DNA from 3 places in the Enterobacter sp. C3_dUdeg genome. Region 1 is predicted to be linked to each of the others. Evidence: predicted binding sites of a transcription regulator. Region 1 holds the regulator's gene; each other region holds the start of a gene.
What was found. Region 1 encodes CRP, which controls carbon source genes, mostly activating them, when cyclic AMP is high. Its sites were predicted from a motif close to ATGTGANNNNNNTCACAT; they were not measured.

Region 1 (10,142 bases):
ACCCAGGGCGAAACCCTGTGGCATACCAGCAACGTGTTCACCAACGAACCGGCGCTGCGCCTGGGCCGCAAGATCATCGATGCGACCTTTGCCGAGCGCGTGCTGTTTATGAACTCCGGCACTGAAGCCAACGAAACTGCGTTTAAGCTGGCGCGCTACTACGCGACAACGCGCCACAGCCCGTACAAAACCAAAATCATCGCCTTCCACAATGCCTTCCACGGACGCTCCTTCTTTACCGTCTCCGTTGGCGGCCAGCCGAAGTATTCCGACGGGTTTGGCCCGAAACCGGCCGACATTGTCCACGTGCCGTTTAACGATCTGCACGCGGTGAAAGCGGTCATGGACGACCATACCTGCGCCGTTGTTGTCGAGCCGATCCAGGGGGAAGGCGGCGTGACGGCGGCAACTCCGGAATTCCTGAAAGGGCTGCGCGCGCTGTGCGACGAGCATCAGGCGCTGCTGGTCTTTGATGAAGTGCAGTGCGGGATGGGGCGTACCGGCGATCTGTTCGCTTATATGCATTACGGCGTGACGCCGGACATCCTGACCAGCGCCAAAGCGCTCGGCGGCGGTTTCCCGGTGAGTGCGGTACTGACGACGCAGGAGATCGCCTCCGCGTTCCACGTCGGTTCTCACGGTTCCACCTACGGCGGTAACCCGCTGGCGAGTGCCGTGGCGGGTGCCGCATTCGACATTATCAACACGCCGGAGGTGTTGAACGCCGTGAGCGCGAAGCGCGAGCTGTTCGTAAAACACCTGCAAAAGATTGATGAACAGTACGATGTGTTCAGCGAAATTCGCGGGATGGGGCTGTTGATTGGCGCCGAGCTGAAGCCGCAGTACAAAGGCCGGGCGCGCGACTTCCTGCACGCCGCCGCCCACGAAGGGGTGATGGTGCTTAATGCCGGGCCTGACGTGATGCGCTTTGCGCCGTCGCTGGTGGTAGAAGACAAAGACATCGAAGACGGTTTAACCCGCTTTGCCGCAGCGGTCGAGAAGATCGTAAAAGGCTAATACTCGGTTCGCTTTAGCCGGCGCGTTAACCAAATGCCGTGATGCGGACGCTGACGCCATGCCACCGACGAAATGGTGTGCATGGTGTTCAGATGCCCCAGAACGCGCTGTAAATGCTGCTCCAGGGTGCTCATTGGCCCGTGGGTCAACGTCTCCGGCGCTTCCAGAATGTTTGAGTCGCCCGACTCGCCCGGCGCGTCATACTCCAGACGCTGCTGGCACCTCTGCAACGCAATTTCACACGACTGCAAATAGCGCTGCGCCAGATCCGGCGTCAGCATCGTGTGCTCGCGCGCCAGCGTGGTCATGGCGTTAATGTGCTCGACGATAAACTGGCTGTGCGTCACCCAGAGCTTCATGTCTGCCAGATAGTGCGAGTTAAAGCCCGGCTCCTGCATCGCCTGGTTGAGCGAGTTAAACAGGGCGTTGTGCGCCTGGTTGACCTTCATCCGCTGATAGGCCAGCGGGGAGGGCTGCGGATCGTCGCTCAGGATCAGGCGAATAGCCTGCTGGTCGGCTTCCAGCGCGTCGTGGGCGTTCTGCCTCAGCAGCCCGCTCTGCCACTGCGGCCACAGCCAGACCATGCCGCCAAAGGCAATCAGGCAGCCGATCAGGGTATCAATCAGTCTGGCGACAATAAACTGTTCGCCATTGAGCGTGAGCAACTGCAGCGTATATACCGCCGTCACCGTAAAGCCCACCATCGCCCAGCCGTAGTTTTTGCGGATAATCAGGTAGCTCACCAGCGTAATCGCCAGCATCCCTGCCAGGGTATAGCCTTCCGGCACGTGGAAGTGCAGCGTCACGCCTGCAATGATCAGCCCGGCCAGCGTTCCGCCAGCCCGATGCAGAATACGCACCCGCGTGGCGCCGTAGCCGTTCTGGGTGACAAACAGCACGGTCATTAAGATCCAGTAGGGTTTCGGCAGGTGCAGCGCCATACCCATCAGGCTGGCGGTACTGAGCATCACGCTGATCCTTGCGGCGTTGCGCAGAGCGGACGATTTAAGAGAAAGATAGCTTTTGAGCGCGGGCAATAGCGGAAGCCGTTTTTGCTTATCCGCCATCAGGTCGCGGGGATAAAGCGGGCGCTGCGTGCGCAACACGCGGGCGATGCGGCTGAAGTGCCAGGCGGCAAACTGGCCGACCGGGTTATCGGGATGCTGGCGGGCGATTTTCTCCAGCGCGCCCAGCTGCTTGTCCATGTTAAAGCGCGTCGGGTAACGGTGATAGAGAATATCATCGGCCAGCACGCGCAGGCGTGCCGAGACGGTCTGCGCGTTCCAGCGGATCACCGCTTCGGCGTGGCTGCGCTCGACCAGCTTTTGCACCTCCTGCGGGTGGTGAAGGCTTACGGAGATATGCTCCTGTAGATCCAGCCCGACCTGGAAGGTGCGCAGCAGCCGCTTGTACTCGTGGTTCTTGTTGGCGGCGAGCATATGCAGCTGCTGATAGCACTGGCTTATGAGATCCACCACCTTCTGCTGGCGCGTCAGCAGCGGCGGTAAGGATTTTTCCGGGTCGGTATGCTGGGTGAGCAGGGTGTATTTGGCTTCGCAGTAATCCGCAAGCTGCACATAGAGCAGGCTCAGGGATTCACGCAGCGGCTGCTCACGCCACAGCCAGAACCAAAACCAGTTAAACAGCCAGTACCATAATGTCCCCAAGGCGTAGATCAGCAGCGGCTCCCACACCGGCATGTTCCCGGCGAGGCTCAGCGTGAAAATGGCCGCAATCAGCGAGGCGGGAAGCAGGCGAGCGTGCAGCGAACTGATTTCCGCCGTGACGCCAAGGGTCATCGCAAGTACGGTCAGGATCAGCGGCAGCGGGATATCCCGGGCAAGCAGGAGTTGTACGGCGAGGCTACAGCCCGCAAACAGGCAGCCACCAACGATCAGGCGTTTGAAAAAACGCTTATGCGGCGTGTCCAGACCGGCGATGTTGCAGCAGGCGGGCACGAGGGAAAACAGCAGGCCTTGTTGAAGATGTCCGAGGATCAGGCCTATGGCCACAGGAAGACACAACACCAGCGTTTGTCGCAGTGCGTAGTTAACTTCCGGGTGATAGATCAGCCTGCGCCACATGGGGAGTAGAGACAAAAACGGCGTGACACCTTGCGATGGCACGCCGTTTAAGCGGAATTAACGCGTTCCGTAGACCACGATGGTTTTACCGTGGGCGGAGATCAGGTTTTGATCTTCCAGCATTTTCAGGATACGGCCCACTGTTTCACGGGAGCAGCCGACGATCTGACCAATTTCCTGACGGGTAATTTTAATTTGCATGCCGTCCGGGTGGGTCATGGCGTCTGGCTGTTTCGCCAGGTTCAACAGGGTTTGTGCGATACGGCCGGTAACGTCCAGGAAGGCGAGGTTACCCACTTTCTCTGACGTGACCTGCAGACGGCGCGCCATCTGGGAAGAAAGACGCATCAGGATGTCAGGGTTAACCTGAATCAGCTGACGGAACTTCTTGTAAGAAATTTCAGCCACTTCACATGCTGTCTTTGCTCGAACCCAGGCGCTACGTTCCTGGCCCTCTTCAAACAGGCCCAGTTCACCGATGAAATCGCCCTGGTTCAGATAAGAAAGGATCATCTCTTTCCCTTCTTCATCTTTGATCAGCACTGCCACCGAGCCTTTAACGATGTAATACAACGTTTCCGCTTTTTCACCCTGGTGAATCAGCGTGCTCTTCGATGGGTACTTATGAATGTGGCAATGAGACAAGAACCATTCGAGAGTCGGGTCTGTTTGCGGTTTGCCAAGCACCATGCGCTGTTATCCTCTGTTATAAGCTGTCACCAGAGTCATCAGATGCATCCGGACTCTGGGGTTGCAATCGAATTCTTACCCATACCCTGGGAAGTCGGCTACCGTAACGTTTCGCAGCCAGTAAAGTTTGATGTCCTCTGCATACACGTGTAACGTCAATGTATTACTGTAGCATCCTGAGTGTTTTAGCATAGCTTTCGCCGCGTGTCTCCTGGTGTCTCGCTTCAGCATGATGCAGGTCGCCTTCCATTGCGATAAATGTAACGCACGCGTAATCTGTCACCAAAAATGCAACGTTGGAGTTAATGAATATGCAAGCGCGCGTGAAATGGGTTGAAGGTTTAACGTTCCTGGGCGAGTCCGCGTCAGGACACCAGATTTTGATGGACGGTAACTCCGGCGATAAAGCACCCAGCCCAATGGAAATGGTGCTGATGGCGGCAGGCGGATGCAGCGCAATTGATGTGGTGTCGATTCTGCAAAAAGGACGTCATGACGTGACGGATTGTGAGGTTAAACTCACGTCAGAGCGTCGCGAAGAGGCGCCACGCCTGTTCACCCATATTAACCTGCACTTTGTGGTCACCGGTAAAGAGCTGAAAGACGCGGCGGTCTCGCGTGCGGTGGACCTGTCTGCGGAGAAGTACTGCTCGGTGGCGTTAATGCTGGAGAAAGCGGTAAAAATCACGCATTCGTATGAAGTGATCGAGGCGTGATTGATGGGGCATCGTGCGTGTTGATGCCCTCACCCTAACCCTCTCCCACAGGGAGAGGGAACATGCTCACGCGATCTGCTTCCCTTCCATCAGTCGCTCCACCAGCGGCGTCATGATGAGCTCCATCGCCAGCCCCATTTTTCCGCCCGGCACGACTAACGTATTCATGTGTGAAATAAACGAGCCCTGCAGCATTGCCAGCAGCCAGGGGTAATCAATGCCTTCGAGATTGCGGAAATGGATCACCACAAAGCTCTCGTCCAGCGACGGGATGCTTTTAGCGGCAAACGGATTCGAGGTATCCACCGTCGGCACGCGCTGGAAGTTGATATGGGTGCGGGAGAACTGCGGCGTCAGGAAGTTAATGTAATCCTCCATGGAGCGCACCACGGAGTCCATCACCGCCTCTCGCGAATGGCCGCGCTCGCTCATGTCGCGCGTCAGCTTCTGGATCCACTCCAGGTTAACGATAGGGACCACGCCGACCAGCAGATCCACGTGGCGCGCCACGTCGTGTTGAGGCGTGACCACGCCGCCGTGCAATCCTTCGTAAAAGAGGACGTCGGTGGGTTCCGGCAGCGGCTGCCACGGGGTAAAGGTTCCCGGCACCTGATTCCAGGGTACGGCTTCATCATAGGTGTGCAGATACTTGCGGGACTGCCCTTTGCCGCTCTTACCGTACTCTATAAAGGTTTGTTCCAGCAGGCCGAAGTCATTGGCCTCCGGGCCGAAGTAGCTGATGTGTTTACCCGAATCGCGCGCCTTACGAATGGCCATGTCCATCTCCGGACGCGTGTAGCGGTGAAAGCTGTCGCCTTCGACCTCCGCCGCACGGAGATTCAGCTGGGCGAAAATCTTGCGAAATGCGAGGCTGGTGGTGGTGGTTCCCGCACCACTCGACCCCGTAACGGCAATAACCGGGTGTCTGGCAGACATAGCAACTCCCTGACTGAAAAGGGTGGAAGATCAGCCGTGAAACGCGTTGCGGGGCATGATATTGACCGTCTCATGCAGTTCTGACCACACCAGCACCACGTCGCCGCTTTTCAGCTGGCGCTTAACATCGTTGACCTTTTGCTCAAGCGAGCGTTCCTGTTCACCATAATCGGTGCCTTCGCGTAATACAAAGCTTTCAATCAGATTATCGAGCGTTTCGGGAGCCAGATCCTGCCAGGGAATAATCATTTTGCACCGTCCAGATAAGGGGTCAGCCAGTCAGGAATTCGCGCCTCAAGCCACATTTTCGGGCGGCGCAGCGTGCCGCCGATAAACCCGACGTGGCCGCCATGCTCGGTCAACTGATAGTGAACGTTGTCGGGCAGGAATTCCTGAGCGGGGATCGAGTGATGATCCATAAATGGGTCATCTTTGGCATGAATAATCAGCGTTGGCTGCGTGATCTTGCTGAGCAGCGGCATGGCGCTGCACTGACGATAATAGTCAATCGCATCGGCGAAGCCGTGGATTTTCGCGGTGATCAGGTCGTCGAACTCGCGGATACGACGCACCTTTTTCAGCTGGCGCAGGCTTACCGGCAGGGTATCCGGGTAGGCCTTCAGCTTACGCGCCGCGTTGGCCTTCAGCAGGTTGAGCAGGTAGCGCTGATAGACGCGGGAAAAGCCTTTATCCATGTGGTAGCTACACTGCTCAAGCATAAACGGCGCGGAGACAATGACGGCGGCATCCAGCGGTACGCTTTCACCCTCTTTGGCCAGCAGACAGGCCAGCATATTGCCGCCCAGCGAGTAGCCCACGGCGGCCGTTGGCACGGTGCCATAATTTTCCCGCAGCCAGTGTAAAAAACACGTTCCGTCTTCGGTTTCACCCGAGTGATAAATGCGTTTCTGACGATTCGGTTCACCGCTGCAGCCGCGAAAATGCATCACCACGCCGAGCCAGCCGCGCGCTTTTGCCGCCTCAATTAGCCCATGCGCATACGGGCTGTGCAGGCTGCCTTCCAGACCGTGGAAAACCACCAGACGCGGCTTATGGCGAGCCTGTTCAGGCGCTTCGCTCCAGGCGAGATCCAGAAAGTCACCGTCTGGCAGGTCAAGCCGTTGCCAGTGCGGGGTGAACTGAACCTTGCGGCGGATCAGTCGCGGCAGCATGGTCTGCAAATGCGGATTGGCCACGCCGCGCATAGGCACGAACTCAGTGCTGTCTTCGGCCGCAATGTCGAAGTCTGATGGAATGATTTGGGTCATAAGCGCGATGCTGATTCTTGTCGGAAATTTACGATACTTTCCGAATTGTACCCCGTTTAAGCTGGATTTCCGAACCCGGTACGGATTCTGCTCTTCAAACGGGGTAAATAAGTCAGTCAGCCTGCAGCATCGCTTCCAGCTGTTCCTGCGCGTCGAGCCACGCCATCTCGCACTCTTCGAGACTGGATTTGGTCTTCGCCTGGGTTTGCAGGCAGTCGGTCAGCTCAGCCTTGCGGCTCTGGTCATACAGGCCGCTATCGCCGAGCTTCTCTTCAACGATAGCCAGCGTGGCGTTGAGTTTTTCCATCTCTTTTTCGAGACGGGTAATCTCTTTACGCAGGGGCTGCGTCTGGGTGCGCAGCTCCGCTTCACGGCGCTTCTGATCTTTACGCGCCTGCGCGCTGTTGGCGTTGTCTTTCGCTGACTCTTCCGGCTGGTTTTCCTGCTTCTGCACGTCCGTCAGCCACTGCTGATAGTCTTCCAGATCGCCGTCGAACGGTTCGACTTTGCCGCCGTGCACTAAATAGAGATCGTCCGTGGTGGAGCGGATCAGGTGACGGTCGTGCGAAACCACCACCAGCGCGCCTTCGAACTCAATCAGCGCTTCGGTCAGCGCCTGACGCATGTCGAGATCCAGGTGGTTGGTCGGTTCATCGAGCAGCAGCAGGTTCGGACGCTGCCAGACGATCAGCGCCAGCACCAGACGGGCCTTTTCGCCGCCGGAGAAACGCTCGGTGTTTTCAGTCACCTTATCGCCCTGGAAGCCGAAGCCGCCGAGATAGTCGCGCAGCTTCTGCTCCATCTCCTGCGGCGCAAGACGCGCGAGGTGCTGAATCGGCGATTCATCCGCGCGTAAAAATTCCAGCTGATGCTGGGCGAAGTAACCCAGTTTGATGCCCTTCGCCAGGCCGATTTCGCCGCTGACCGGGTTAAGCTCGCCCGCCAGCAGTTTGATCAGCGTCGATTTACCGGCGCCGTTACGCCCCAGCAGGCCAATGCGGGAACCCGGCACCAGGTTGAGCTTGATGGAGTCGAGAATAATGCGGTCGGCATAGCCCGCGCTGACCTTCTCCATCTTCAGCAGCGGGTTCGGCAGGCTTTCCGGCTCGCGGAAGCTGAAGTGGAACGGGTTATCCACGTGCGCCGGGGCAATCATCTCCATGCGTTCCAGCATCTTGATGCGGCTCTGGGCCTGCTTGGCTTTTGAGGCTTTGGCCTTAAAGCGATCCACAAAGCTCTGCAGGTGCGCCACGCGCTGCTGCTGGCTTTCATACATGGACTGCTGCTGGGCGAGACGCGTCGCGCGCTGGCGCTCGAAGGAGCTGTAGTTGCCGGTGTACTCGAACATCGTTTGCTGTTCGATATGAATAATTTTATCCACCACCGGGTCAAGGAAGTCGCGGTCGTGGGAGATCAGAATCAGAGTGCCCTGATAGCTCTTGAGCCACTTCTCCAGCCAAATAACCGCATCGAGATCGAGGTGGTTGGTCGGTTCGTCGAGCAACAGCAGGTCAGAGCGGCAGATCAGCGCCTGCGCCAGGTTGAGGCGCATACGCCAGCCGCCGGAGAAGTCGCTGACCGGGCGTTCCAGCTGTTCGTTGCTGAAGCCCAGGCCGTGCAGCAGGCTGGAGGCGCGGGAGCGAATGGTCCACGCGTCGATGGCGTCCAGCTTGCCATGAACGGTGGCGATGGCGTGACCGTCGTTGCGCTCGTTAGCAGAATGAAGTTCCGCTTCGAGCTTACGGTATTCACGGTCGCCGTCGATAACATAGTCGAGTGCCGGTTCGCTCAGCGCAGGCGTCTCCTGGTTTACCCAGGCGAGCTGCCAGTTTCCCGGGAAGGTAAAGTTACCGCCATCCGCGCTAATCTCGTTTTTCAGCAGCGCCAGCAGGGTGGATTTACCGCAGCCGTTTTTGCCGACCAGACCCACTTTTTGGCCCGGGTTGATGGTAGCAGTGGCGTTATCCAGCAGGACGCGCACGCCGCGACGAATTTGTAACGAGGAGAAAACAATCATAGAAGCGCCGTATGTTCCGACTATGTTAATTTGTCATTATGATAATGTAAGGTGTGGGCCATTTTCCGCACCGGGCCGCCATGGTAGCCCAAAACAGCGACGATACACAAAAACAGAAACAAGACCGGGAGGGGAATGATGTCTCAGACAGCAAAAGTGCTGCTGCTGTATGCCCATCCGGAATCTCAGGACTCGGTGGCAAACCGGGTGCTGCTTAAGCCGGCCACACAGCTTAGTAACGTAACGGTGCACGATCTCTACGCGCACTATCCTGATTTCTTTATTGATATCCCTTACGAGCAGGAGCTGCTGCGTCAGCATGACGTGATTGTGTTCCAGCATCCGCTTTATACCTACAGCTGTCCGGCGCTGCTGAAAGAGTGGCTGGACCGCGTGCTGAGCCGGGGCTTCTCCAGCGGGGTGGGGGGCAACCAGCTGGCGGGAAAGTACTGGCGTAGTGTGATTACGACCGGTGAACCCGAAAGCGCTTACCGCCACGACGGGCTGAACCGCTATCCGATGAGCGATATCCTCAGGCCATTCGAGCTGACGGCGGCGATGTGCCGTATGCACTGGATGAGCCCGATTATTGTCTACTGGGCGCGGCGTCAGGATCCGAAAGAGCTGGCAAGCCACGCCAGAGCCTACGGTGAATGGCTGGCGTCACCTATTCCGGCAGGAGGTCGTTAATGGAAGGATCGAATTTACTCCTCGCCGGGGTGCTGTTTTTATTTGCGGCCGTCGTCGCGGTGCCGCTTGCAGCCCGTATTGGTATCGGTGCGGTGCTGGGGTATCTGCTGGCGGGGATCGCGATTGGTCCCTGGGGGCTGGGATTCATCAGCGATGTCGATGAGATCCTCCATTTCTCCGAGCTGGGCGTGGTGTTCCTGATGTTCATCATCGGCCTGGAGCTGAATCCTTCGAAATTGTGGCAGCTCCGACGCTCTATCTTTGGCGTGGGCGCCGCGCAGGTGTTATTCAGCGCCGCGATCCTGGGCGGCCTGTTAATGCTGACCCACTTTTCATGGCAGGCGGCGGTGATTGGAGGGATAGGCCTTGCGATGTCGTCGACGGCGATGGCGCTACAGCTGATGCGCGACAAAGGGATGAACCGTAACGAAGCCGGTCAGCTGGGCTTTTCGGTGCTGCTGTTCCAGGATTTGGCGGTGATCCCGGCGCTGGCGCTGGTGCCGCTGCTGGCGGGGTCCGGGGACGATCACTTCGACTGGGCTAAAATCGCCATGAAGGTGCTGGCCTTCGCGGGCATGCTGATTGGCGGTCGTTTCCTGTTACGTCCCGTGTTCCGCTTTATTGCCGCGTCGGGCGTTCGCGAGGTGTTTACCGCCGCGACGCTGCTGCTGGTGCTGGGATCGGCGTTGTTTATGGACGCGCTGGGGCTGTCGATGGCGCTCGG
Region 2 (10,142 bases), on a different contig from region 1:
CGGCGACACGCTCGCGCAGTTTAAGGTGTGGGGCGAGGCGATTATCAACGGCACGCTGAACATTGCCGCGCTGCTGCTGGCCCCGATGATTGCCTGGTCGCTGGCGCGCAACAAAGATTTCGACAATCCGGTCTCGGCAGTGGTTATCGCCGTCAGCAGCTTCATCATCATGATGCCGATGCGCCTGCAGATTACGCCCGTCGGCAGCGATGCCGCGGTGAACATCACCCAGGTGCTGACGTTCACCAATATTGGCTCAACCGGGATTTTCGCCGGGGTGCTGATCGGGCTGCTCTCAACGGAAGTGTTTATCGCCATTTCGCGCCTGAAGGCGCTGCACATTTCCCTCGGGGAAAACGTGCCTCCGGCGGTGAGCAAATCCTTTACCGCGCTGATCCCGACCATTCTCACGCTCTCCCTGTTCGCGGTGCTGGCGGCGATACTGGCAAACGTGCTGCACACGGACCTGATCCATCTTATTACCACCTTTATCCAGCAGCCGCTGCGGCTGATTAACACCAGCCTGCCGGGGACGATTTTCATCTACAGCTTCGGTAACTTCCTGTTCACGCTCGGTATTCATCAGTCAGTCGTTAACAGCGTGGTGCTGGAGCCGTTCCTGCTGATCAACACCAACGAGAACATGCTGGCCTTCGCCAACGGCCAGCCCATCCCGCATATCATCAACAACATCTTCGTGCCGACGTTTGGCATGGTGGGCGGCACGGGCAGCACGATATCGCTGCTGATCGCCATCTTTATCTTCTCCCGACAAAAATCGGCGAAGCAGGTGGCGCGTCTGTCGCTGGCGCCCGGTCTGTTCAACATCAACGAGCCGGTGATTTTCGGCCTGCCGATCGTGTTTAACCTGCCGCTGATGATCCCGTTTGTGCTGCTGCCCGCCATCGGCATTTACTTCGCCTGGCTCTGTACCACGCTGGGGCTAATGTCGCGCTGCGTGGTGATGATCCCCTGGACCACGCCGCCCATTCTCAGCGCCTGGCTGGCCACGGCAGGGGACTGGCGGGCGGTGGTGGTGCAGTTGGCAATCATCGTATTTGGTGTATTCTTCTACCTGCCTTTCCTCAAGATTGCCGAGAGAGTGGCGTTGAAAAACAGCGGGATAGAAAACTAACTGAAAGGAAGAACGATGGCGGCGAAGTACATCACCATAGCGCGGGAAATTAAGAAACGCATTATCAGCCAGCAGTACGCCGCCAACGAACCCCTGCCAGACCAGTTTGCGCTGGCGGCGGAGTTCAACTCCAGCCGGATGACCATTCAGCAGGCGATGCGCCAGCTCATCGTCGAAGGTCTGGTCTATACCCGCCAGGGCCAGGGCACGTTCATCCGCAAAAACTTCCTTCAGCTCTCGCAGTGGGACCTCTCCGGCAGCGACTACTTTGGCGCGACTAAAACCTGGGCGCATCTGGGCACGGTGACCAGCCGGGTAGTGCATTTCGAGCTGCGCTTCCCGAACGAAAAAGAGCAGGCGTCGCTGATGATTAACGCCGATGCGCCGATCTATGACTTCATTCGACTCCGTCTGCTGAACGGCGAACCGATGTCGCTGGATTCCACGGTGATGCCGATGAATCTGGTGCCGGGCCTGACGAAAAACCATCTTGAAGGTTCAGTGTTCCAGTACGTGCAGGAGACGCTGGCGCTGAAAATTATGGGGTCGTATCGGGTGGTGCGGGCGCTTAAGCCCAACGCGCTGGACAGGGAGCATCTGGTCTGCGAGCAGACCGACCCCATCCTGGAAGTGGAGCAGGTGATTTATCTGGAGGACGGCACGCCGCTGGAGTATGCCCACTGCCACTATCGGTACGACCACGGCGGGATCGTGATCGTGAATAACGGATAAAAAAAAAGCGGGCAACGAGGCCCGCTTTTTTAATGCTTCGCTATCAGTTCAAACGCACCGGCATACCGGAGCGGTTCTGCACGGCCTGGTCAACAATCGCCGTTTCTACGTCTGGCTGAGAAGTCACCGCCTGTACCGCGCTGTTCAGCGTAACAGGGACGATTTCGTTGTTGTTGATCTGGTCTTCGCTGGTGGACAGCGGGTTGTGCACTTCGATGTAGCGGCTGCCGTCTGGCTCAGAGGTCGCTTTCACCGGTTCGTTGATGAACTGCACGCGCGTACCGACCGGCACGTTTTCGAACAGGAATTTGATGTCGTCGTTACGCAGGCGCACGCAGCCGTGGCTTACGCGCAGGCCGATACCGAAGTTGGCGTTGGTACCGTGGATAGCGTACAGGCGGCCAATGTACAGCGCGTACAGACCCATTGGGTTATCCGGGCCTGCCGGTACAACGGCTGGCAGCGGTTCACCCGCAGCGATGTATTCCGCGTGCATTTTGGCAGTCGGCGTCCAGGTTGGGCCCGCTTTCTTACGCTCAACCTTGGTGGTCCAGTTCATTGGGGTGTCTTTACCCAGCTGGCCGATACCGATTGGCAGCACGATAACGGTGTTGGTGCCTTTCGGGTAGTAATACAGACGCATTTCGGCGCTGTTAATCACGATACCTTCATGAACGGTATCCGGCAGGATCAGCTGCTGAGGAATATTCAGCACGGTGCCCGCTTTCGGCAAATACGGGTCAACGCCCGGGTTCGCTTCCAGCATGTTAGACAGGCCCAGCTGGTACTGCGCAGCGAAATACTCCAGTGGCTGAGAGTTACCTTCTGGTACCGTCACAACCTGGTTCTGGCCTACCAGACGGCTACCGTCGGTTGGCAGGGGATACGTCACCGCAGACGCGGTCTTACAAAAACCTACTACGGCTAACGCCGCCGCAAAAAGCGTTGTTAATTTCATGTTCATGTTGTGCGAGGTATCTAAGCCATTCTGGCGATGAGTTGATAAGTCTGAATCTGTGATGGGAGCGCATTATATGTGCATTCCCGCTAACAGGGAATTCAGATGTGTACGAAATCACATTTTTTTCGATTTTGTTAAAGTTTAGTGGATTGCCGCAACACGGGATCTCAATTCGGAATTGTGGCATAATGCCGTGTTTATCACACTTTTCGCAGGAATCTCCCCGTGTTAGTTACCAGCAACGTCACTATGCAGTTTGGCAGTAAGCCGCTGTTCGAAAACATTTCCGTCAAATTTGGCGGCGGCAACCGTTACGGCCTGATTGGTGCCAACGGTAGCGGAAAATCCACCTTTATGAAGATCCTCGGCGGTGACCTGGAGCCGACGCTCGGTAACGTATCGCTCGACCCTAACGAGCGTATCGGTAAGCTGCGTCAGGATCAGTTCGCCTTCGAAGAGTTCACCGTGCTCGACACCGTGATCATGGGGCATGGGGAACTGTGGGAAGTGAAGCAGGAGCGCGATCGCATCTACGCGCTGGCCGAAATGAGCGAAGAAGACGGCTATAAAGTAGCCGATCTGGAAACGCAGTACGGCGAGATGGACGGCTACTCGGCGGAAGCGCGCGCGGGCGAGCTGCTGCTGGGCGTGGGCATTCCTGTCGAACAACATTACGGCCCGATGAGCGAAGTTGCGCCGGGCTGGAAGCTGCGCGTGCTGCTGGCACAGGCGCTGTTCTCTAACCCGGACATCCTGCTGCTCGACGAACCGACGAACAACCTGGACATCGACACCATCCGCTGGCTGGAGCAGACGCTGAACGATCGCGACAGCACCATGATCATCATCTCGCACGACCGTCACTTCCTGAACATGGTCTGTACGCACATGGCGGATCTGGACTACGGCGAGCTGCGCGTTTATCCGGGCAACTACGACGAGTACATGACGGCGGCTACCCAGGCGCGTGAACGTCTGCTGGCGGATAACGCCAAGAAGAAAGCGCAGATTGCTGACCTGCAGTCCTTCGTCAGCCGCTTTAGCGCCAACGCCTCTAAGTCGCGTCAGGCGACCTCGCGTGCCCGTCAGATCGACAAAATCAAGCTGGACGAAGTCAAAGCCTCCAGCCGTCAGAACCCGTTCATCCGCTTCGAGCAGGACAAGAAGCTGTTCCGTAACGCGCTGGAAGTGGAAGCCCTTGAAAAAGGCTTTGAGAACGGTCCGCTGTTTAAAAAATTCAACCTGCTGCTGGAAGTGGGCGAGAAGATTGCCATCCTCGGTGCCAACGGCGTGGGTAAATCCACCATGCTGAAAACCCTGGTCGGCGAACTGCAGCCGGACAACGGCACCGTGAAGTGGTCTGAAAACGCGCAGATTGGCTACTACGCGCAGGACCATGAATATGAGTTCGAAAACGACCTCACCGTCTTCGACTGGATGAGCCAGTGGAAGCAGGAAGGCGATGACGAGCAGGCGGTACGCAGCATTCTGGGTCGTCTGCTGTTCAGCCAGGACGACATCAAAAAGCCGGCTAAGGTGCTCTCCGGTGGTGAGAAGGGCCGCATGCTGTTCGGCAAGCTGATGATGGAAAAACCAAACATCCTGGTGATGGACGAACCGACTAACCACCTGGACATGGAATCTATCGAATCCCTGAACATGGCGCTGGAGATGTATCAGGGTACCCTGATCTTCGTCTCTCACGACCGTGAGTTCGTCAGCTCGCTGGCGACCCGCGTGATCGAAATTACGCCAGAGCGCGTGGTGGACTTCACCGGTAATTACGAAGATTACCTGCGCAGTAAAGGTATCGAGAACTAAAAAAAAGCCGGGTGGCGGCTTCGCCTTACCCGGCCTACGTTCTGTTCCCTCTCCCCGTGGGAGAGGGTTAGGGTGAGGGCATCAGGCCGCACTAGACCACCCACTCGCCCCCTTCGACCCCGTTCACCAGCAGCGTACGTTTTTCCCCTGCAGGCAGCGACACCTTAAGCGATTTCCACGCCGGACGATAATCCCCGCGCGCGTTGACCTTCAGGTTGATGGTTGCTCCGTCGCACACCATTTCCCACTCCACCCACAGCGCGTTGCCGTTCTGGTAGCCCCAGCTTTCGCCGTCGTCTTCAAACAGTATTCCGGTGGTCGTGCCGACGCCCTTCACCGGGAACAGCTTCAGCTCACGGGTCGTATCTTTTTCGGTACTCACATGCGTGATGCGTTCGCTCAGCGGAAGACCGGCACCGGCGCGCACCAGCAGCGGCAGTTTTTCCAGCGGCGCGTCGAGGACAATCGACTGGCTGCCCGCATACCACGCGTGGGTGTAAAAATCATACCAGCCGGTGTCGTTATCCGGCAGCCAGACGCGTCGCTCGCGCTGCCCGGCTTCGACGACGCTTGCCACCAGCAGGTCGCGGCCCAGCAGGAAGTCATCGCACTCCTCAAACGTCTGCGCATCGTGCTCGTGGTCGAGGAAGGTCGGGCGCAGCATCGGCTCGTCGTCGGCATGCGCCTGCCAGAGCAGGGTATAGAGGTACGGCAGCAGGCGGTAGCGCAGCTCAACCGCACCGCGAATGGCTGGCGTGACGCCCGGGTACATCCACGGCTCGTTTACGGTGTGGTCATCGTTCCACGAGTGAATGGTAAAGCGCGGGTGCATCACGCCGTTCTGCACCCAGCGCACGAACAGCTCGGCGTCCGGTTTGTCGCCGGAGAAACCGCCGACGTCGTGGCCGACGTTGAACAGGCCGGACAGGCTCATGCCCAGCCCCATGCGGATGTTATAGCGCAGGGTGTCCCAGCTGGTGCGGTTGTCGCCGCTCCAGGTCTGAACGTAGCGCTGCATCCCGGCGCAGCCGGAGCGGGAGATGAGATACGGACGTTTTTCCGGCGCGAAACGCTGCTGCGCTTCTAGCGAGGCGCGCATCATCAGCAGCGGCATCACCGGGCGAATGTGCTTGATGGCAATCTCCTTGCCGAAGCCAAAGCAGCGCGCCTCCCCGTCCCACACTTCGTACTCGTTGTTGTCGTTCCAGGTGGAGTCGATGCCCATCTCCAGCAGCTGCGTGGTGACGCCGTTCTGCCACCACTGCACCGTCTGCGGGTTGGTAAAGTCGAGGTGCGAGCCTTCGTCATCCCAGAAGCTGGAACGTTCCGGTGCATCGGTTTCTGAATCGCGAATGAACAGGCCGCTCTCCGCCACTTCGTTATAGCGCGGATGGTCCTGCAGCAGGCACGGCTTGATGTTTGCCGCCAGCTTCAGCCCCGCGTCGTGGAAGGCCTGGCTCATCACCTTCGGCTGCGGCACCTTGTCATAGTTCCAGTTGAAGACGTAGCGCTTGCCGTTGATAGAGGTATAGCCGGAGGAGAGCTGGAACGAGTCGCACGGAATGGCGTGTTCTTCGCACAGGCGGATGAAGTTCATCAGCTGGTTCTGGGCGTCCGGCGCGTCGGTGTAGTGCATGGTCGAGCCGCTGTAGCCCAGGCTCCATTTCGGTCCGAACAGCGTTTTCCCGGTCAGGCGCACGAAGGCTTTGGTGACGTCCAGCACGCGCGTGCCGGTAAAGATGTAGTAATCGATATCGCCCGCTTCCGCCTGCCAGCGACGATAGGCGGTGTGGTAGTTGTCGATTTCGTTACCCAGATCCAGCCAGCAGCTGCTCAGGTTGTCATAGAACAGGCCGTAGCTGACGTCGTCGCGGCGGGCGATGGTGAACGGAATATGCTTGTAGAGCGGGTCGGTGCTGGCCGCGTTGTACCCCATTGCGTCGAGGTTACGCATCTCATACCGCTTGCCGTTGCGCTGCAGATCGCCCGCTTTTTCGCCCAGGCCATAGAAACGCTCGTCCTTGCGGCGGCTGAGGTAGTGCGCCACGCCGTCGCCGTGGGCGTTCAGCAGGTAGGCGCTGGTTGGACGGTCGTTGACCAGCGGCTGCCACTCGCCCGCCTCATTGCGGTAGTGCCACTCCAGCCACAGCGGCTGGTGGACCGTTACGCGCAGCTGTTCGGTTGCCACGGTGAGCGTCTCTTCCTGCTGCGTCAGGGTCCAGGCCGGGCAGGAGAAACCGCTTATATCGTCACGACGGCGGCCTTCCCACGGCACGTCTTTTTCCGGCGCGATGCTCCAGGTGCGGTCCAGCGCCAGCTCGCCTTTGCGTTTGATCAGCACGCGGAACAGGTTCTCTTCCAGCACATACAGGCACAGGCGGTGCTGGTTATCGACCAGCAGTTCCAGATGGTTTGCCGACTGCGTATCAAGGGTCCAGTTTTTCAGGGTTTTCATATGCAATACATCCACTATCAGGCGCGCTTGGCGCGACGTTCAGCAATAAATGCTACCAGGAAGACAGCGCCAATCAGGTCAAAGAAGCCCATGGCAATAAAGAGCGGGTTAAAGCCGATTTTGTCGGCGGTCACACCGATTAACAGCGAGAACAGGAAGCTGGCGATCCACGCCGCCGAGCCGCGCATGCCGTTGACGGTCGCCATCTGGCCTTTGTCGAACGACTCAACGACCAGGGCGCTCAGCATGCAGGAGATAATCTGGTGCCCGAAGCCGCCGATGGAGATCAGCACGATGGTGATATACGGGTCGCGGGTAATGGCCACGATGCCCAGCGAGATCATCAGGAACGCGCCCGTCACGGAGCTGGCAACGACCGAGTTAACGCGCGAGCAGCCGAACAGACGGGTGAACAGACGCGTCAGGTAGCCGCTCGCCACGCTGCCGAGGTCGGCGGCGAGGAACGGAAGCCAGGCAAACATCGCAATCTGCTTCAGATCCATGCCGTGCTCTTTGGCGAGATACAGCGGCACCCAGAAGCTCAGCACTGCCCAGGCCGGTTCCGCCATAAAGGCCGGGATGGCGATACCGTAAAAGCGTTTGTTTTTCGAGACGGTTTTCAGCGCGGTCAGGAAGGGCAGTCTCACCGCAGGCGGTTCGTTATCCTGCTTGATGAACGCCAGCTCGTCCTTGCTCAGGTTCGGGTGCTGCTCCGGGTTGTGGTAGAACGCCCACCACAGGATCACCCACAGCAGCGCCAGCACGCCGGTAAACATAAATGCGCCCTGCCAGCCGAACGACGCGTGAGCGAAATAGATGATGGGCGGGGCCAGCATCGCGCCGATGGAGAAGCCTACGCCCGCCCAGCCGGCGGCAACGGGTCGCTCTGATTTCGGGAACCATTCGCCGATGGTTTTGGCGTTTGCCGGGGTAGCGGCGGCCTCAGAGGCACCCATAAAGAAGCGCAGAATAGCGAGGTGCAGCCAGCTTCCGGCGCCCGCGTGAAAAATACACATCAGCGCCCAGATCCCGGCGCAGACCATAAAGCCAATCTTCAGGCCGATGACGTCAATCAGCCAGCCGCACAGGGGCTGGAAAATGGTATAGGCGATCTGGAACGCACCGACGATCCAGGAGTATTGCTCGGTGGTGATCCCGAGGCTCTCTTTCAGTTCCGGGGCGAGGATCCCGAGTGAGTTACGGGTGATGTAGTTAACGGTGACGCCAAGTAAGAACAGCACCAGCACGTACCAGCGCAGGTTCTTGATGACGCGACGGGTTTTGCTTGTCGCTACGGTGTTATTGATGTCCTGACTCATTTTACTCTCCACAAGACGGACGGTAAGGGGACGGAGGTTCAGGTGTCACACGGATTTTTATGCCTTTGATTTATATCCGTTTAAAATGCTTAAGTTGGTATACAACTAGTATGGAAGTTGTGTGACAAGTTCACCTTAAGGAAGAAAATGAGTGGGCAAAAGTGGATTTTGTGCAAAATTTCTCATAACTGACGTATACCCTCTGGCATGATGGCCTTTATGTCAGCTATTGTCTGACCAATACGCTATGAAAATTTTTTCATTCCGCAAATGGAGCCAGATCACAAAATGGACAAAAGGCTAAAAATCACCGAAATCGCGGCCCGGACGCAGCTCTCGATCAGCACCGTGTCGCGAGTGCTGGCGGGAAAAGCGAATACCAGTGAAAAAGCGCGCGCAAAGGTGCTGGCGTGCGCGCGGGAGCTGGGGGTGATGGACGGCATGGCGGCAGGGCGTCTGCTGCTTAACAGCCTGGTGGTTTTTGCCCCGCAGCGGGCGTTTGACGAGCGGTCCGACATCTTTTACTACCGCGTGATCCAGAGCGTGAGTAAAGGCCTGGCGTCCCACGATGTGCGTCTTCGCTACTGCGCGCTGGAGGAGAACGACAGCGACGCCCAGCTGTTTCTGGCACGCATGAACGAAGCGGACACTCAGGCGGCAATCCTTCTTGGCATCGACGATCCCCATATCCACGATCTGGCGGTGGACGTGGGTAAACCCTGCATGCTGATTAACTGCCGCGACCGGCACATGCGTCTGCCTGCCGTCGCGCCGGATCATCGCGCTATCGGCGAGCGGGCGGCGGAATATCTGTTCGAGATGGGACACCGTGAGGTGATGAACGTGCTGTGCCTGCGCCGCTACACCATGGAGCTGCGCCTGGCGGGGATCCGCGACGCGTGGCAGTCTCACAACATGAAATTCAACGATAAACGCGATCTGCTTGTAGTGCCCAGCTTCAGCGCGCGCGAAACGGAACAGATGGTCAGCGGCTGGCTCAGTGAAGTGCAGGGGAAGGATTTACCGACCGCGTTCCTGGTCGGCGGCGACTTTATGGCGGCGGGCACCATTAGCGCATTACAAAACCACGGCCTGCGCGTGCCGCAGGACGTGTCGGTGATGAGCATTGACGGCTTTAACCTGGCGGCGATTCAGGATGTTCCATTAACGGCGGTGCACGTTCCGCGCGATGAGCTGGGAACCGAAGCGGTATATATGCTCCAGCAGCGGCTGATGCGCCCGGACGCGCCGGTGGGAACCTTGCTGCTTAACGGCACGCTGGCCGTGCGGGAATCGGTACGGCGGATACGTCAGGGGAAACGACGCACCGCCGTGGAGCGGGAAGGGCTGTACGACAGTTAAACCATGCCCAGCGCGCGCTTACCGTGGATGTTGAGATCGTTCACGGTAAAGCGGTCCTGCCAGCTTTTTTCATAATCCTCGCGCGGGAAGTCTCCCGGCGACGCGCCGGTTTCAAGCGCTTCCTTGACCTTTTTCGCGTAGGCGAGGTTTTTCTCGCACATCGGCGCGGCAGGAATGTACATCACGTTGCCCCAGCCCTGCTGATTTTCCACCGGCGCGACGGAATGGATCACATCGCAGTGCCACCACACGGAATCGCCCGCATCGAGTGCCGGAATGCTGGTCAGCGCCTCGATCAGCAGCGGGTGCCATTTCTCTGAAACCGGCAGGACGCGCCCCGGCGCCACGCCGCACAGC
Region 3 (10,142 bases), on a different contig from region 1:
AACCGGGAAAGTTAAAATACGGACGGAGACTTTTGAGGAAAAACGCATTCATTATCGAGTTCATAGTCATTCTTCAATGAAGCCGTAGCGGCAGTGAACTCAGCTTAAAAGAGCCGACGTAAAGGGGGGATAAAAAGCGTCAGGCCCGGCGTAAAGAAAGTATAAAGGCGGTCCTGTTATTTCTCCTTTTTCTGCATATCAAGCAGCTGCTCGGGCGTGACGGCCGGGTAACCCTGCGCGTCTTCCGGCACTTCGTGCATCGCCGGAATCGGCACCAGCGGGCCTAAAAAGCGCGGTTCGCGTTTGAAGATATACAGATCGGCCAGGGCGCCAAACCGCGCGCCGAACTCGCGCACGCGCACGCTCAGCATATCTTTTGGCGACGGCACCGCGTAACACTGCGCCTGAATGCCCATATGCAGCGCGATAAACAGCGCGCGCTCGCAGTGGAAGCGCTGGGTAATGATGATGAAGTCGTTGGTATCGAAGACTTTACGCGTGCGCACGATGGAGTCCAGGGTGCGGAATCCGGCGTAGTCGAGCACGATATCGGCAGGGTCCACGCCCGCGGCAATCAGGTCCTTACGCATCGTCACCGGTTCATTGTAGCTTTGCAGCGCGTTATCGCCGCTCAGCAGCAGGTAGTTCACCTTGCCGCTGTTGTAGGCGTTCAGCGCGCCCTGAATGCGGTAACGGTAATACTGGTTGATCACGCCGGTGCGGTAATACTTGGCGGTGCCGAGCACCACGCCAACCTGACGATAGGGCAGGTCCTGCAGGTCGTCAAAGATGTAGGGGGCGGTTTTCCAGCTCATCCAGCGATCGAGACCCAGCACGATCAACAGCAGTATGCCGACCAGGACAGACAGGCTGTAAAAAACGCGCTTTAACATGGAGATGGCTCGTTCGTGGATGAAATTTAACTCAGGCTACTTTACCCGCCTGGTTAGCGCAAGAAACAGCGACTTAACTGAGGGGTTTTTCAGCAAACTGGCGGGCATTTCTGCCCGCCGGAAGGATTACGCAAGCAGTACGCGGTCAATCGTCGTGCAGCCCAGCGCTTTAAGCGTCGCGGCGGTCGCATCCCACTGAATCAACGGCGCATCGGCAATTTCTGCCAGAATAGCGCGCTGAATGTCCGGATAGTCATAGCCGTTCAGGCTCAGCAGGTTAAGCGCGCCCTGCAGCGGTGGCAGGGTTGGGTTAAACGCGGCGTTTTCCGCGTAGCTGCCGCTAAAGATCCGGCCATCGCGGCACTGCAGCGCCACGCCGCTCGGGGACTTGCTGTACGGCGTGTGGCTTTTGTTGGCCGCGCGAATGGCCGCCTGGCTCAGGTCATCGCCGGACAGGGCGTAACCGTGGTCCTGCTCGTCCATCAGCAGCGTTTTGATCTCCAGATCTTTCGGGCCAAACGCGTCAGGCAGATAATCCCCCAGCGTGTGCGGCGCGCGGCCCGGCAGGTTGATGCGCAGCTGCAGCCCGCTGTTCAGCTCGTTCATAAACTGACGGCAGTGGCCGCAGGGGGTGTAGTTAACGGTAATGGCGCTCAGGGCTTTTTCACCGCGCAGCCAGGCGTGGCTGATGGCGCTCTGCTCGGCGTGAACCGTTTGCTGCATGGTCGCGCCCAGGAACTCCATATTGCCACCGAAGTACCAGGTTCCGCTGACGCCGCGCGCAATGGCCCCGACGTTAAAGTGGGAGAGATCGGCCCGCGCGCAGGCGGCAGCCAGAGGAAGCAGTGCGAAAGCCAGCGCGTCTTCTTCCAGTCCCGTTGCCTGTTTCAGCATCGTGACCTGCTCCGCGGTCAGCAGGGCGGGGAAGTGTGCATCTGCCAGAACGGGAGCCAGGGCTGACTGCAAATTCTCTGCAAGCTGGGCGAAAGCAGCTTGAAAACGTGGGTGCATGGCGTTTGCCTCATAAAGGTTAATGGATCGGTAGTTTACGGAGCCGTCAGGGCTTTATATGTGATCCACTTCTCATTATGTATGCAACTTATGAAATCAAAATGAAATTTGCGCGACGCATCGCAAATTTTAGCCCATCACCGCCAGAATCAGCGGGAAAATGAACGGGGCCAGCAGGGAGGTGATAATCCCGCAGATCACCAGCGCCAGGGAGCTAAACGCCCCTTCCTGATAATCCAGCTCCGCGCAGCGGGCGGTGCCCAGGGCGTGGGAAGCTGTTCCCATCGACAGCCCCCGTGCCGCTTTAGTGTGAATACGCATCCCGTTCAGCAGGGTGTGACCAAACACCGCACCCAGAATACCGACGAAAATGACGCACATCGCGCTGATGGCCGGGATCCCGCCGAGGCTGCCGCCGACCGCCATCGCGATAGGCGTGGTCACCGATTTAGGCAGGATAGAGGCGGCAATTTGCGGGGAGGCCCCCATCAACAGCGCCACCGACGTGCCGGTGATCATCGCCACCAGGCTGCCCACAAAACAGATGGTAATGATGGATTTCCAGCGGGCGCGGATCTGATGGAGCTGCTCGTATAAAGGAAAGGCGAGCGCCACAACGGCAGGCTGCAGCAGGTCGTTTAAAATTTTGCTGCCGGCAAAGTAGCGTTCGTAGGGAATGCCGGTGAGCAGCAGGAACGGAATAATTACCACCATCGCCACCAGCAGCGGGTTCAGCAACGGCATTTTAAAACGTGCGGCAAGCTTGCGCGCGGCGAAGAACACCGCCAGGGTTAACGGCAGCGACCACCAGATATTGGCCATCATTTTTTTGTTTTCTCCCCGACCACGTTACGTTCGCCATGCACCAGATGCGAACTCCAGCTCACCACAAGGAAAACCACCAGCGTACTGACCGCGCAGGAGACCACAATCGGGCCGAACTGGGCCTTGAGCAAATCAAAATACTGCATGACCCCGACGCCGATGGGCACGAAAAGCAGCGCCATGTAGCGAATGAGGACGAAGCAGCCGGGGTTGACCCATTTTGCGGGCAGGATTTGCAGCGCCAGCAAAACGAAGAGGATCAGCATACCGATAATGCTGCCGGGAATGACGATCGGCAGCAGCGACGCGATGAAAATCCCGGCGTACAGGCAGGCGTAAATTAGGACGAATGCGCGCAGATATTGCCAGATAATATTCAATGATTTGCTCATGGTGATAGTCCTTGCTGAAACGCATTCATCATACAATTAAACCTAAAAATGTGCCACGGATCACATCATGAAATTTGAGCATACCAGACATTCCAGAATGGAACGTCTGGTATCACCGCACAGGGGCAGGCTACAGTTTAGAGGAAAGGGCGTGCGGTGGCGAAGTGACGAGCCAGAGAAATGCCACTGAGTCAGGCCTCGCGTTGGGCGGCGAGTTTATCCAGAAAAGAAAACAGCACCTGGTTCATTTCGCGATAATCATGCGAGCGTAGTTTTTCCGCCGTTTCGACAAAACGAAATTCAGCCGCGCGGCTGAGATCGTTCTGCGAATGTTCAATCAGCAGCTCAACCACCTCCGGCGTCAGTTCCATATGACACTGAAAACCGTAAACCCGTTCGCCATATTGCACGATCTGACGGGGGCAGCCCTCGCTGTAAGCCAGCACTTTAGCCTGCGGCGTCAACCCTGGCATGTCGTTATGCCAGTGTCCGACGTTCAGCTCGTGGCCAAAATCCTCAAACAGCGGGTTCGCCTTGCCAGCATCTGTGAGCCTGACGGGAAATTTGCCGATCTCTTTTTCCGGGCTATGGCAAAACGCTGCGCCCAGCGCTTCACCGATAAGCTGCGAGCCCAGACAAACGCCAATCACCGTTTTACCTGCCTCTATTGCGCGGCCGATGAGCCGCATTTCCGCCTGCGCGTCAAACCAGGGGCACTCCTGAAGCGTGGTGGCAGGTGACTGCGGGCCTCCCATGATGATAAGCAAGTCTGTGCTCTGCAGATCCTCGGGTAACGGATCGCCCTGATAAACTCTGGAGTAGCTCATACTACAGCCGCGATTTTCCCCCCAGACTTCATATGCGCCTGGCGCTTCGAAATATTCATGAATGATAAAATGAATGTGCATTGCGTCTCTCTCCGGTTACGTGTACAAGCAGCATCATAAGAGGAAGGGAGGAATGTGAAATGCCAACCGTTATCGATAAAACGCCAATTCACGACGATGCCATCGGATGGTCCAGAGGGGCTATTAGCTATACGCGCGGCGAAGTGGATCCCCCTCACCAGCATCCACAGGGGCAACTTTTGTTTGCCATCAAAGGGGTGATGCTGGTCGAAACCGGCAATAAGCGTTGGGTCATACCGCCACAGCGCGCGCTCTGGATCCCTCCCTTTCAGGAGCATACCTACAGCGTGTTATCCGCAACGGAGCTCCGCGCGGTCTGGTTTAGCCCCGCGCTGATATCGCAATGCCGATCTTTTAAACGGAAAGAAGAGGTTCACGTGATTATGGCGACGGCGTTGTTCAAAGAGCTGATTGCCGGGCTGTTCAGTGCGCAATACCGGCCAGCCAGCCAGCGCAGCATGGCCGTTTTGCTGCTCGAAATCCTCAGCGAGGCGCAGCAGATTTCGGCCGAATTACCGATGCCCGTGGATGAGCGGTTACATCGCGTTGCCTGTGACATCATTGCCAGCAATTTCTGGGACGTTTCGATGGACAGGCTGGCGGAACAGGCCGCGATGTCTGAACGCACATTCTCACGCGCCTTTATCAAAGATACCGGCTTTAGCTTCCGGGCCTGGCGACAGCGCGCAAGGATTTGTGCCTCGCTGGATCTGCTCGCCAACGGATACCCGGTTAAGCAGGTGGCCTGGATGCTGGGGTTTTCCGGGCAGGCGGCATTTGCGGCGGCGTTTCGCGCCATTGTGGGGGCAACGCCGGCTGACTTTCTCCCTGAACAGAAGCGCTTCCCAGCGATATAGAGAGCGGCTACTATAGCGCGTCTTTTTTCACAGGTACTGCTATGCGTGTTTTACTGGCCCCAATGGAAGGCGTGCTCGACTCCCTCGTGCGCGAGCTTCTGACCGAGGTGAACGATTACGATCTCTGCGTGACGGAATTTCTGCGCGTGGTCGATATGCTGTTGCCGGTAAAATCCTTCTTCCGCCTGTGCCCCGAGCTGCACAACCAGAGCCGGACCTCTTCCGGCACGCTGGTGCGTATTCAGCTGCTCGGCCAGTATCCCGAATGGCTGGCGGAAAACGCCGCCCGCGCGGTTGAGCTGGGCTCTTACGGGGTGGATCTCAACTGCGGCTGCCCGTCGAAGCTGGTGAACGGCAGCGGCGGCGGGGCGACGTTGCTGAAAGATCCTGAGCTGATTTACCGCGGCGCGAAGGCCATGCGTGAGGCCGTGCCTTCGCATTTGCCGGTGACGGTGAAGGTGCGCCTGGGATGGGACAGCGACGCGCGGCAGTTTGAAATCGCCGATGCGGTGCAGCAGGCCGGGGCCACCGAGCTGGTGGTGCATGGCCGCACCAAAGAAGATGGCTACAAGGCCGAGCGCATTAACTGGCAGGCGATCGGTGAGATCCGCAAGCGCCTCACCATTCCGGTGATCGCCAACGGTGAAATCTGGGATTATGAGAGCGCGCAGGCCTGTCTGAAGGCCACCGGCTGCGATGCGGTGATGATCGGTCGCGGCGCCCTGAATGTGCCGAACCTCAGCCGGGTGGTGAAATATAACGAGCCGCGAATGCCGTGGGAAGACGTCGTCACGCTGCTGCAAAAATACAGCCGACTGGAAAAGCAGGGCGATACCGGTTTGTATCACGTCGCGCGAATTAAACAGTGGCTGAGCTATTTACGCAAAGAGTACGATGAAGCGCTGGGATTATTTCAGGAAATTCGGACATTGCAGACTTCGTCTGATATTGCCCGGGTGATTCAGTCAAAATAATAAGCGTTAAATTGCTCACACTTTTTTAAATCAGAAAACAGTTCAGGTTTTCAACGTGGCGCGACGGTGTTAAGGTGCCACTGTTTTCAACGCAGGATTGTTACTGGTTAACAGGCAAAACCTAAGCGTTTCACAGCATTTTCGCTGTGGAGCGCTTAGGTTTTTTTTTGCCTCTCGTTTACGCAGGAGAGAAATTTGGCTTAGCGCTTTTTACTGATTTTAAAAAAATGAAATATCGACAGGAAATAGAAAAATTTCCTGCGGCCGGTTACGCACAAAATACTCAATCACAGGTTGTTATTATGGCATATAAAAATAAATTCTTTGCGCTCGCCTTATTAGCGATATCCCCGCTGTCGGTGGCGCAAGACTGGAACGGAACGGTATTAGGTTTTGAAGATCCACCGGAGCCTGTTCTGGGCGAAATGCTCGGCATACGTAAAATCCTCAACGATAACGGTTTTACCTGGAATCTCGGATACCTGAATGAAATTGGCTGGAACGGCGGTGGCGGATATAACCACGACTCCCACGTGGCCTATATTGACCAGTTTGCGCTGACCTTCAACCAGGACCTGGAGCGCTGGACCGGTATCCTGGACGCGCGTATCGAGGGGAATATCGTCAACCGTAACCACAATGACGACCTTACCACCAAACGCGTGCAGGACCCGCGCGTTAACTTTAACGATCTGACCCAGGAGAGCTGGGGCGGGCAGTCGATTACCCGTCTGGGCTGGCTGACCTTTGCCCGCAGCTTTGACGACCGGCGTCTGACCTGGCGCATCGGGATGATGAACAAGGTGCAGACCTTCGATCAAATCATCCCCTGTGATTTCCAGCTCCTCTCGCAGTGCGGCGGGAAGTCAGCCAACTCGCTGACGTGGAACAACTGGAACGTTCACACCTGGGGCACCACGCTTGCGTATAAATTAACGCCGACGCTGACCCTGAAGGGCGGCGTGATGGAGCAAAATCCCGAGGCCTCCAGCCGCAGCCACGCGTGGAGCTGGTCGACGAAGGGCAGCAAAGGGGTCTTACTGCCGGTTGAAATCGAAGCGCGTCCGCTGATTAACGGCCTGCCGGGCGCGTATAACCTGGGCGTGGTGTTTACCAACGCGCCGCAAACCGATCTCTATCGCGGCAAATCCGACGGGGCGGGCGCGACGGACCCGAACGGCTTTGATACCCACAGCCGGACCTGGTTCATGTACGCCGGGCTGAACCAGCAGCTTACCCAGCATCAGGATGACCCGAATCGCGGGTTGAGCACCTCTTTCAGCATGAGCCTTGCGGATCAGAGTACCAACTACATGCACCAGGTTTACGCCGCCTCGCTGCGCTACCGCGGGCTGTTTGACGCGCGGCCGGAAGACTGGATTGGCTTCGGGCTAACCTGGATTGATATGAGCAGCCAGTACGCCCGCAACCAGCGCTATATGAACAGCCTGAGCGGCGTGTCGGACTATAACGATCCGGCGTATCACCCGGAGCCAGGCCACTCCCTGAACGGTGAGTTTTATTATCGCTTCCGTCCGGTGTCGTGGCTGGAGCTGCAGCCGGGCATTCAGTACTGGCACCATCCCGGCGGCGTATCCCGGACGCAGGATGCCTGGGTGACGGAGCTGAAAACTGTCGTGACGTTCTAGCAAGTTCGATCCGCGTCACGTTTCTGATGCGTGATGCATTGAGGCTATGAATGAAACTGATAGAGTGCCAGAACTGGATTGTTACTGCTTAGGCAGGCAAAACCTGATTTTCTGGCATCTGCCGGAGGTCAGGTTTTTTTGTTTCTGGGGTTCAGATGAAAATCGCCAAGATACTCAATAATAACGTGGTGGTTGTTCAGGATGAGCGCGGGCGCGAACAGGTGGTGATGGGCCGTGGGCTGGCCTTTCAGAAGCGCGTCGGCGAAGCGCTGGATACCGCGTTGGTTGAAAAGGTGTTTGCGTTACAAAGCGATGAACTGGTGCGTCGACTTGGCGAGCTGCTGAGTCAAATTCCGCTGGAAGTGATGACCACCTGCGACCGCATCATCGGGCTGGCGGCGCAGCGGCTGGGCAAGCTGCAGGAGAGTTTGTATATCACCCTCACCGACCACTGCTACTTTGCGATTGAGCGGCAGAAGAACGGGCTGGCGATCAAAAACGTGCTGCTGTGGGATATTAAACGGCTGTATCCAAAGGAGTTCGAATTAGGGCAGGAGGCGCGGGCCATTATCGCCAGACGCCTGAACGTCGAGCTGGAGGAGGATGAGGCCGGGTTTATCGCGCTGCATCTGGTCACCGCGCAGCTGAACAGCGAAATGCCGGAAGTGATGCACGTGACGCGGGTGATGCAGGAGATCCTGCAGCTGGTGAAGTATCAGCTGCAGCTTGAGTACGATGAAGACTCGCTCAGCTATCAGCGTTTTGTCACGCATCTGAAGTTTTTTGCCCAGCGGATGCTCACCCGCACCGTGGTGGAAGATGACGACGTCTCGCTGCATACGGCGGTAAAAGACAACTACGCGAAGGCGTGGAAATGCGCCGAGAAAATCGCTCAGCACCTGAACAAAAGCTATCAGCGTGAGCTGACGACCGAAGAAATTATGTTCCTCGCCATTCATATCGAGCGGGTGAGAAAAGAGGGGCGTTAAGCCTCAAAACAGGATTGTTACTGCATCACGCAGGCAAAACCTGAGCGCGGCCTTCGTCAGAAGGTCGTTCTCGGGTTTTTTTATTTTTTGTACTCAGTCAACAGGTGCCTGCGGGCATCGGATGTAAGGAAATCGAGATGGAATACCAGGCTTTAGCGAAGGATATTCTCGGCCACGTTGGCGGAAAAGAGAACATCGTCAGTCTTGTACACTGCGCGACCCGGCTTCGCTTCAAACTGAAAGAGAATCAACGGGCGGATGCGGAAGGGCTCAAGAAAAACCCGGGCGTCATCATGGTGGTCGAAAGCGGCGGCCAGTTTCAGGTAGTGATTGGCAACCACGTCCACGACGTCTGGCAGGCGGTGCGCCATGAGGCAGGCCTTACCGATGACGCGCCCGTCGTGGAAGAGAGGGGCGAAAAAGGGAATCTGCTGGGCCGCCTGATTGACATTGTCTCCGGGATTTTCACCCCGTTTATCGGCATTCTGGCCGCGTCCGGTATTCTGAAAGGGCTGCTGGCGCTGGCCGTTGTGTGCGGCTGGCTCAGCACTGAGAGCGGCACCTATAAAATCTGGTTCGCCGCCAGCGACGCGCTGTTCTTCTTCTTCCCGCTGGTGCTGGGCTATACCGCCGGGAAAAAATTTGGCGGCAACCCGTTTATTACCATGGTCATCGGCGGGGCGCTCACCCATCCGATGATGATTGCGGCGTTTAACGCCAGCCAGCAGCCGGGCGCGGTATCGGACGCTTTTTTGGGCATTCCTGTCACCTGGTTTAACTACAGCTCGTCGGTGATCCCGATTATTCTCGCCGCGTGGGTCAGCTGCTGGCTGGAAAAGCAGAGCACCAGGCTGCTGCCATCCTCGATGAAAAACTTCTTCGCGCCGCTGATCTGTCTGGGCGTGACCGTGCCGCTGACTTTCCTCGTTATCGGGCCGCTGGCGACCTGGCTGAGCCAGATGCTGGCGAACGGCTATCAGAGCATTTACGTTCTGGCACCGTGGCTGGCGGGCGCGGCGATGGGCGCGCTGTGGCAGGTCTGCGTTATTTTTGGCCTGCACTGGGGGCTAGTGCCGCTGATGATCAACAACCTGGCGGTGCTGGGGCATGACTCCATGCTGCCAATGCTATTGCCCGCGGTGTTTGGCCAGGTGGGGGCGGCGCTGGGGATCTTCCTGCGTACCCGCGATGCCCGTCAGAAGATGCTGGCGGGTTCATCGGTAACGGCCGGGATATTTGGTATCACCGAACCCGCTGTGTATGGCGTAAACCTGCCGCTGCGCCGCCCGTTTATCTTTGGCTGCGTGGCGGGAGCTATCGGCGGCGCGATTGTCGGCTTCAGCGATACCCACGTTTACTCCTTCGGCTTCGCCAATATCTTTACCATCGCCCAGATGATTCCGCCGGGTGGAGTAAACGCCACGCTGTGGGGCGGCGTGATCGGCACCGCGGTAGCGCTGGTGCTGAGCTGTGGCCTGACGCTGGTGGCAGGTATGCCGGGACGCGCAGAGGCGGAAGCTGCGGTTATGGCAAGGGAAAACGATGTTTTATCCCCGATGACCGGGACCGTTCTGGCGCTCGACCAGGTGCCGGATACCACGTTTGCCAGCGGCCTGCTGGGCAGCGGTGCCGCGATTATTCCCT

Region 2: AC27FC_RS13305 (ABC-F family ATPase) is a predicted target of CRP. The motif match lies at 2,931-2,948, and genes of this name have one in related genera.
Region 3: cdd (cytidine deaminase) is a predicted target of CRP. The motif match lies at 1,963-1,980, and genes of this name have one in related genera.

What each region holds. Positions count from the first base shown of each region.
Region 1 is NZ_BAAKFX010000005.1:36,204-46,345, reverse strand. It holds gene argD (bifunctional acetylornithine/succinyldiaminopimelate transaminase) at 1-1,017, shown strand, start outside; gene AC27FC_RS14040 (YccS/YhfK family putative transporter) at 1,014-3,101, opposite strand; gene crp (cAMP-activated global transcriptional regulator CRP) at 3,159-3,791, opposite strand; gene AC27FC_RS14030 (OsmC family protein) at 4,103-4,507, shown strand; gene AC27FC_RS14025 (phosphoribulokinase) at 4,574-5,443, opposite strand; gene AC27FC_RS14020 (YheU family protein) at 5,474-5,692, opposite strand; gene AC27FC_RS14015 (hydrolase) at 5,689-6,711, opposite strand; gene AC27FC_RS14010 (ABC transporter ATP-binding protein) at 6,824-8,728, opposite strand; gene kefG (glutathione-regulated potassium-efflux system ancillary protein KefG) at 8,867-9,418, shown strand; gene kefB (glutathione-regulated potassium-efflux system protein KefB) at 9,418-10,142, shown strand, end outside.
Region 2 is NZ_BAAKFX010000004.1:258,639-268,780, reverse strand. It holds gene AC27FC_RS13320 (PTS sugar transporter subunit IIC) at 1-1,135, shown strand, start outside; gene AC27FC_RS13315 (GntR family transcriptional regulator) at 1,151-1,867, shown strand; gene ldtB (L,D-transpeptidase) at 1,911-2,831, opposite strand; gene AC27FC_RS13305 (ABC-F family ATPase) at 3,054-4,649, shown strand; gene AC27FC_RS13300 (glycoside hydrolase family 31 protein) at 4,741-7,104, opposite strand; gene AC27FC_RS13295 (MFS transporter) at 7,122-8,423, opposite strand; gene AC27FC_RS13290 (LacI family DNA-binding transcriptional regulator) at 8,712-9,785, shown strand; gene AC27FC_RS13285 (DUF1479 domain-containing protein) at 9,782-10,142, opposite strand, start outside.
Region 3 is NZ_BAAKFX010000001.1:181,741-191,882, forward strand. It holds gene AC27FC_RS00800 (glutamine synthetase family protein) at 1-52, opposite strand, end outside; gene sanA (outer membrane permeability protein SanA) at 177-893, opposite strand; gene cdd (cytidine deaminase) at 1,020-1,904, opposite strand; gene AC27FC_RS00815 (CidB/LrgB family autolysis modulator) at 2,034-2,729, opposite strand; gene AC27FC_RS00820 (CidA/LrgA family protein) at 2,726-3,121, opposite strand; gene AC27FC_RS00825 (type 1 glutamine amidotransferase) at 3,313-4,029, opposite strand; gene AC27FC_RS00830 (AraC family transcriptional regulator) at 4,089-4,886, shown strand; gene dusC (tRNA dihydrouridine(16) synthase DusC) at 4,928-5,860, shown strand; gene AC27FC_RS00840 (carbohydrate porin) at 6,163-7,509, shown strand; gene licT (BglG family transcription antiterminator LicT) at 7,665-8,498, shown strand; partial or broken gene bglF (PTS beta-glucoside transporter subunit IIABC) at 8,523-10,142, shown strand, end outside.